2 regions of the Bacillus sp. PK3-037 genome follow, and region 1 is predicted to be linked to the other one. Evidence: predicted binding sites of a transcription regulator. Region 1 holds the regulator's gene; the other holds the start of a gene.

Region 1 (3,828 bases):
TGTACGCGCAGGGATTATGGTCCGTCATCAGTTTTATTGCCTGTCTGATTGTTGTATTGCTCATTCTCAGAACCGCGCCTAAAACTACGCTGCGGAACGAAAAGAAAGACTCGGTCGGACTTTCAATCCTTTGGGCGATAGCCGGGTTTTTCATAGCCCTTTTCTCTCAGGGAATAGCCGGTTCTATTGAATATTATGTATTTGGCATCGGAAGAGAATCAGAAAATACAAAAGCCATCCTGGATGTGATCCAGGCAGTCCCGCTCATGATTATCGTTTCTTCTATCATCGGGCCAATATTAGAAGAAATCATCTTCAGAAAAATCATTTTCGGCGCGCTGTACGAAAAAACGAATTTCTTTATTGCCGGACTGATCAGCTCCATTATTTTCGGAATTGTTCACGCGGATTTAACGCACCTTCTGCTGTATACGGCAATGGGCTTTACCTTTGCATTTCTATATGCGAGAACCAAACGGATTTGGGTGCCGATTTTCGCCCATGTAATGATGAATACTTTCGTCGTCATCATGCAGCTTGAGCCTGTTCAGAAATACCTTGAACAGCAAAGCACACAAATGCAATTGATTATTGGAGGATTATTTTCATGAGAAACCCGATAGTGTGGGGAATGATCTACTTTGCCGTAGGGTGCATCTTTACTTATCTCGCCGCAAGCTCGCCAGGCAGCATGTGGTCATTTTACTCCATCCTGCTGATGGTATTCGCTGCATACAATATCAGCATTTCTTTTAAGATGTTCGCCTTTTCATTTAAAATAAAGAAGAACCAGAAATAAAGAAAATCCATTTCTCTTCTATGAGAAATGGATTTTTTATGTTGGCTAAGAAGAAACGTCCTGATCGGCAGTACTGTTTTTCTGCGCTTTTCGATAGGCAGCCTTCGATATTAAAATACTGATTTCATACAAAATCAAGAGCGGAACAGTCACCATCATGTGAGACAAAAGCTCAGGAGGTGTAATCAGAGCAGCAATCACAAGCAGCGTAAAGTACGCATACTTTCTGATTTTCGCTAAGAACATCGGTGTCACAATTCCAAGCCTTGTCAAGAACATAAGGATGACCGGCATTTGAAACAACAGTCCAAACGGAATCGTCAGCTGCAGAAGAAAATGAAAATATTCATTAATTCCAATCACCTGAGTGACATTCAAATCCTGAGAGATCCGTTTCATAAAATCGACAACAAAAGGAAATAAAATATAATAGGAAAAAGATAAACCCGCTAAAAACAGCAAAATAGAGATCGGAATGTAGCTGAGCGTTACTTTGCGCTCCTTTTCATAGAGGCCCGGGCTCACAAAAGCCCAAATCTGATAAAGAATAACCGGCGAAGTCAGGACAATCCCGATGATAAACGCAAACTGCATAAACACATAAAGCGGGTCTGTCAGATTAAACGCATTGAGCGTGAGCTCCTTCGCTTCATCCGTTTCTTGCAGATACACTATAATCGGCTTCGCTAAAAAAAATCCCGCGATAAAGAAAACGACAAACGCCAGCGCCACAACCAGCAATCGTTTTCGAAGCTCCGCAATATGCTCCAGCAGCGACATTTGATTCACTTTCATTTGTGTCATCCTAACTTACTGATTCTCTTTCTTTTTTTCCTCATCATCACTCGCTAATCCTTTAGTAGCGTTTTTGAATTCACGAAGTGTGTCTCCAGCCGCTTTTCCCAACTCAGGCAGCTTTTTGGGACCAAAGATAATCAGAGCAACGATTGCGATAACAGCAAGGCTTCCAGGACCGATCGGCATATTTGGGCTCCTCCTTTCCGGTTACTCGATTTCCTCTAAAACAGAATAATGCTTCAAGAAATAAACCAGTGACTGAAGCTCTACAGCTAAATCTATATGATGAATTCGAATGTGTTCCGGCACATTCAAACGGGCCGGCGTAAAATTAAGAATACCCTTAATTCCCAACGCAACCAATCTGTCAGTAATCGACTGAGCCGCAACTGCGGGCACTGTCAGAATGGCAACTGATTCGCCTTTTACATGTTGTTCAAGATCATCAAGGTTAAAGACGGGCACACCGCCTACCTCAGTTCCTATTTTACTCTCATTTATATCAAAAGCCATAGAAATTTTTGTGTTATTATTTTTTGTGAAATTATAGTGAAGAAACGCTGTTCCTAAGTTTCCGACACCAATCAAGATAACGTCTGTCATTTCATCCTGATCCAGCGTTTTTCGGAAAAATGACAGCAAATAATCGACATTATATCCGTATCCTTTTTTGCCAAGAGCTCCAAAATAGGAAAAATCCCTGCGAATCGTGGCAGAATCAACCTTTACGGCATCGCTGAGTTCAGCGGATGATACACGCTGTTTTCCTGACGCATGCAGATTCTTTAAAAAGCGATAATAAAGCGGCAGCCGTTTTGCCGTCGCCTGCGGAATTTTTGATTGATCCTTATTCATTTTTGGTCCTCCAAATTATACTCGGATAGTTCTCTTTTAAAGTCACCGTTTTTTCCGCCTGTCTTTTCCAGCAAGCAGGTAGGGCCGATGACCATCCCCTTATCAAGCGCCTTGCACATATCGTAAACAGTAAGGGCACACACCGATGCAGAAGTTAGCGCTTCCATTTCCACACCTGTACTCCCTTTCGTTTTGACCTGTGCTTTTATATGAAGTATAACTTCTGTTTCTTTTATTTTCCAGTCAAACGAAATATCGACCCCGCTCAAGGATAGCGGATGGCACATCGGAATGATATTTGATGTTTGTTTCGCAGCCATAATACCCGCAACCTGAGCGACAGCAAGTACATCTCCTTTGCCGATATCATGGCTTTTTATTTTCTCGTACACTTCACTCTTCATGTGTACGCTTGATACAGCCGCCGCAGTACGGACAGTCGAAGATTTTTCGCTGATATCCACCATCTGGGCTCTGCCCTGTTCATTAAAATGAGAAAATCCATTCATAGTAAAAACTCTCCTTAAACAGATCATACACTATTTTCTTCTCTATGTCTTATTCGGCCAATGTATTGTTTGCTGAGTTCTGGTTCATAAGCTACACTTAACTTATTATAGCAGAGGTGAAATAATATGATGATCTTACAAATTAATCAGCTTTCCAAATCATTTGGTGCTGATACTATTTTAAACAATATAAAGCTGGAAGTCAGAAACCGTGATCGCGTCGCAATTGTAGGAAGAAACGGCGCTGGGAAATCTACACTCCTTAAAATTATCGCAGGTCACCTTTCATATGAAAAGGGTGAAATGATCAAGCCGAAAGATATCACAATGGGCTATTTGGCCCAGCATACCGGCTTGGATTCTAAGCTTACCATAAAAGAAGAGCTGCTGACTGTTTTTGATCACTTAAAAGCGATGGAAAAAGAAATGCGAAACATAGAAGAAAAAATGGCGGCAGCTGACCCAAGTGAACTGGAAGGCATCATGAAAACCTACGACCGCCTTCAGCAGGAATTTAAAGATAAAGGCGGCTATCAATATGAAGCAGATGTCAGATCTGTGCTGCACGGTCTCGGCTTCAGCCATTTTGACGATTCAACACAGGTGCAAAGCCTGAGCGGAGGTCAGAAAACAAGACTGGCTTTGGGTAAGCTTCTGTTAACACAGCCTGACCTTCTCATTCTAGATGAGCCGACCAACCATCTGGACATTGATACGCTGACATGGCTTGAACATTATTTACAAGGCTATTCAGGCGCGATTCTGATTGTTTCTCACGACCGCTACTTTTTAGACAAAGTGGTGAACCAGGTGTACGAGGTATCAAGAGCGGAAAGCAAAAAGTATCACGGCAACTACAGCGCTTAT
Region 2 (3,828 bases), 680 kb from region 1:
TCATCAAATTACACATTGACAGCAGTGTGCTTTTTCCTGAACCGGAAGGACCCAAAACGGCCGCGATTGCACCCTGTTTAATGTCTCCGGTGACATCCTTTAATACATCATAGGTTTGTCCCTCTTGTTCATAGCTTTTTCGCACAGATGTGAAGGAGATCGCTGGTATATCGTCTTTTTGATTGTTTGCTTCCATTAAAATATCACCTTTCAGTTAAGTGGGCTTAGACTATACATAAATATAACGTGAAACAGGTCTCTTTTGGAAGGCGTTAAAAAGAAAGGAGAACGGGCTTTCGCCCATTCTCCAGAAGCTGCTAAGCAGTGAGATTTGACTGAGTTTTCTCTTTGGGTTTTTGTTGGGAAGCGAAGGTATGTAACACCATTCCGGCAATAATAATCATTAAGCCGGCAAACGATAAAATGGAAGGGAAAACACCTGACAGCAGGATTATTTCACCAAGCAAAGCGAATATCACTTCCCCGGATTGTGTTGCTTCAACAGCAGCAAGCTTTTGCGGATTATCTCTTACCATATCCGTTGCCCAGAAAAATAAAACGGTCGCAATGATGCCTGAGCTGACGGCAACGATAAAGGATTGAACGGTTTGTCCCGCGGTCGGAAGGCCATCTGACCACCAGCCGTAAGCTGCCAATACAAGCCAGAATGGAAGGCTTGCAAGGGTCATTCCCAGCACACGCTGGAACGTATCAAGCCTGCCTCCGTATTGCTCAAGCATCCTCCGGTTTCCCAGCGGATAGGCGAAAGCCGCAATGACAACCGGCAGCACGCTGAAGAGCAGCATTTTTCCGGAAAGCGATTCTGCATGCTGGAGCTGAATCAGCGCTGCCCCAATCAGAATGACGACGGAAGTGCCCAGCGAAACAAGGGGAATCTTTTGCCGAACGAGCAAAGTGCCTCCAAGCGTGTCTTTTTTCTCATAGAAAAATGGAGACAGCAGCACACCGGCTACAATGGTAATTTGCCATGTTCCGGCTACGAGCCAGCCCGGCCCGAATGCGGCGGCAAACGTGATCGGCGCATAAAAAAGAACAAAACCGACGAAGCTCCACTTTATCCAAAAAAACGGCTTTTTCCGCATCTCTTGTAAAAGAGGAACGAACTTCCCTTTCATTATGACAATCAGACATAAAAACGGAACCATAAAAATAAAGCGTAACGAGGCGCTCCAAAGCCAGCTGCCTCCGGATAATTCCATCGCCCTGTTTAAAATAAAGGTAACGGCGAAAAAGAGAGAAGCCAATATTCCGATTACAATCGCTTTCATCAAATCCCTCATTCTGGCATTATTTTTTTATACTATACTACCCAGGATGATACAGATCAACGGAATTGTGAGAAAATAATGATGTTTTACGGATCAATATATGTGGAAGACAGAAATAGGGAGGTGAAAATGATGGAAACAGAAACGTACTTTTTTCAGGATGACGGCAGGATTCCAAATCACCCTGATTTTCCGCTCGTTATCTATAAAAATGTTTTTATGGGACGTGCTGAACAGGCAGAGCGGATCGTCAACCGGCATGGCTGGCTAAACAGCTGGTCGGGCAGTGTTTTTCCGTACCATCATTATCACAGCAACACGCATGAAGTCCTAATCGCAGTCCGAGGGGAGGCTGTTATTCAATTTGGGGAGAAAAAGGAGCTGCTGTTCCTATCAAAACGGGCGACGCAGCGGTCATTCCAGCCGGTGTCGGCCATAAAAAGCTAAGCGCGAGCCCCGATTTTACCGTGATTGGCGCTTATCCAGATGGTTCTCGGTATGATATGAAGACGGGAAAGCCGGATGAAAGAGCGGCTGCGCTAGAGAATATAGAGCAAGCAGTACTTCCGGCATTGGATCCAGTTACAGGAAAAAGAGAACCTCTATTGGACATATGGGTAACGCGTAGGGGAGAAAATTGATGGATTGTCAATAACTAGTGCTGAAGAAATGTTATGACACGGGCACCATATAAATTAATTTCATAATCGAAGCAATTCACGTTCAAATTTTGTTCAAAAAGTGTTATCATATAGAAGGTAATCAAATTGGAGTTTTTTATGTTTGCTATTTTCAGAGAGAGTAAAGGATTTTGACTTATTCAATGGTTTATTTTTGAGATAAAAATAATACTGAATATGGCAAGATGAAAAACTGGGTAGTAAACATTTATTTTTGCGGATGATTGTGCACGAATTCACAATCCTTCTTCTCATGCTTTCAAACATGAGATCAGGGAGAGGCACTACCCTTTCCAAAAAATCAGCATACTGCTTATAGTAAAGGAGAATTGGATATGCCAGAAACAATCGATCAAACAAATGCGTCTGTCAGCCAAAGCCAGCAAGATCTTATTGATCAGCTGTTAAAGCCAGAAGTTCAAGAATCACTGACTGTTTTAGTTGACCAGCTTCCAAAGCTGACTGAGTTAGTGAATATTTTAACGAAGTCTTATGATTTCGCTCAGTCTGTTGCGACTGACGAAGTATTGAAAAGCGATACAGTCGGTGCAATCACTGAAATTCTTGAGCCTGTAAAAGAAACAGCAAAAGAAGTGGCTGCGACTGCAATCGAAGCGAAAGACCGCGCGGATGCTAGCAACGAAACGATTGGACTTTTCGGCCTGTTGCGCATGCTGAAAGATCCTCAAGCTCAAAAGCTGTTCCGTTTTGCTAACAGCTACCTTGAAATCATGAACGAAAAACAAAAATAATCTCAGATTCAAATTGATATAAAGGACGGAGGATATACGATGTCAAAACATATTGTCATTTTAGGCGCTGGTTATGGCGGTGTTCTTTCTGCTTTAACAGTTCGCAAACATTACACAAAAGAACAAGCACGCGTGACAGTGGTAAACAAATACCCAACTCACCAAATCATTACGGAATTACACCGTCTTGCAGCAGGCAACGTGTCTGAAAAAGCGGTTGCAATGCCGTTAGAAAAACTTTTCAAAGGCAAAGACATTGATCTTAAAATCGCGGAAGTCAGCTCTTTCTCTGTTGATAAAAAAGAGATTGCGCTTGCTGACGGTTCTGCATTAACTTACGATGCGCTAGTAGTAGGCCTTGGTTCTGTCACTGCTTACTTCGGGATCCCAGGACTTGAAGAAAACAGTATGGTTCTTAAATCTGCTGCTGATGCTAACAAAGTTTTCAGCCACGTTGAAGACCGTGTGCGCGAGTACTCTAAAACGAAAAACGAAGCGGATGCAACAATCCTTATCGGCGGAGGCGGCTTAACAGGCGTTGAGCTTGTCGGTGAGCTTGCTGACATCATGCCGAACCTTGCGAAAAAATACGGCGTAGACCATAAAGAAATCAAATTGAAATTGGTTGAAGCAGGTCCGAAAATCCTTCCTGTTCTTCCGGATGATCTTATCGAACGCGCGACTAAAAGCCTTGAAAAACGCGGCGTTGAGTTCTTAACAGGCCTTCCTGTTACAAATGTAGAAGGAAACGTGATTGATCTGAAAGACGGATCAAAAGTTGTTGCCAACACTTTTGTTTGGACTGGCGGCGTACAAGGAAATCCTTTAGTCGGCGAATCAGGTCTTGAAGTGAACCGCGGCCGTGCGACAGTTAACGATTTCCTTCAATCTACATCTCATGAAGATGTATTTGTTGCCGGTGACAGCGCAGTTTACTTTGCGGCAGACGGCCGTCCATACCCGCCGACTGCACAAATCGCATGGCAAATGGGTGAGCTGATTGGTTACAACCTATTCGCTTACTTAGAAGGAAAAACACTTGAAACATTCCAGCCAGTAAACTCTGGTACACTTGCAAGCCTTGGACGCAAAGATGCGGTAGCCATC

The links. Region 1 encodes Rex, which represses fermentation and respiration genes when NADH is low (regulators of the CRP and FNR family bind a similar motif). Its sites were predicted from a motif close to TTGTGAAATATTTCACAA; they were not measured.
Region 2: a site for Rex is predicted at 2,194-2,211, ahead of M1D69_RS14385 (helical membrane plugin domain-containing protein). Genes of this name have one in related genera too.

Annotation. Positions count from the first base shown of each region.
Region 1 covers NZ_CP096408.1:3,490,754-3,494,581, forward strand. Annotated here, with positions in the region: gene M1D69_RS17915 (CPBP family intramembrane glutamic endopeptidase) at 1-611, shown strand, start outside; gene M1D69_RS17920 (DUF4305 domain-containing protein) at 608-799, shown strand; gene tatC (twin-arginine translocase subunit TatC) at 845-1,603, opposite strand; gene tatAY (sec-independent protein translocase protein TatAY) at 1,610-1,783, opposite strand; gene M1D69_RS17935 (redox-sensing transcriptional repressor Rex) at 1,805-2,452, opposite strand; gene moaC (cyclic pyranopterin monophosphate synthase MoaC) at 2,449-2,961, opposite strand; gene abc-f (ribosomal protection-like ABC-F family protein) at 3,088-3,828, shown strand, end outside.
Region 2 covers NZ_CP096408.1:2,809,678-2,813,505, reverse strand. Annotated here, with positions in the region: gene M1D69_RS14400 (ABC transporter ATP-binding protein) at 1-196, opposite strand, end outside; gene M1D69_RS14395 (DMT family transporter) at 318-1,289, opposite strand; partial or broken gene M1D69_RS14390 (cupin domain-containing protein) at 1,419-1,930, shown strand; gene M1D69_RS14385 (helical membrane plugin domain-containing protein) at 2,305-2,721, shown strand; gene M1D69_RS14380 (NAD(P)/FAD-dependent oxidoreductase) at 2,761-3,828, shown strand, end outside.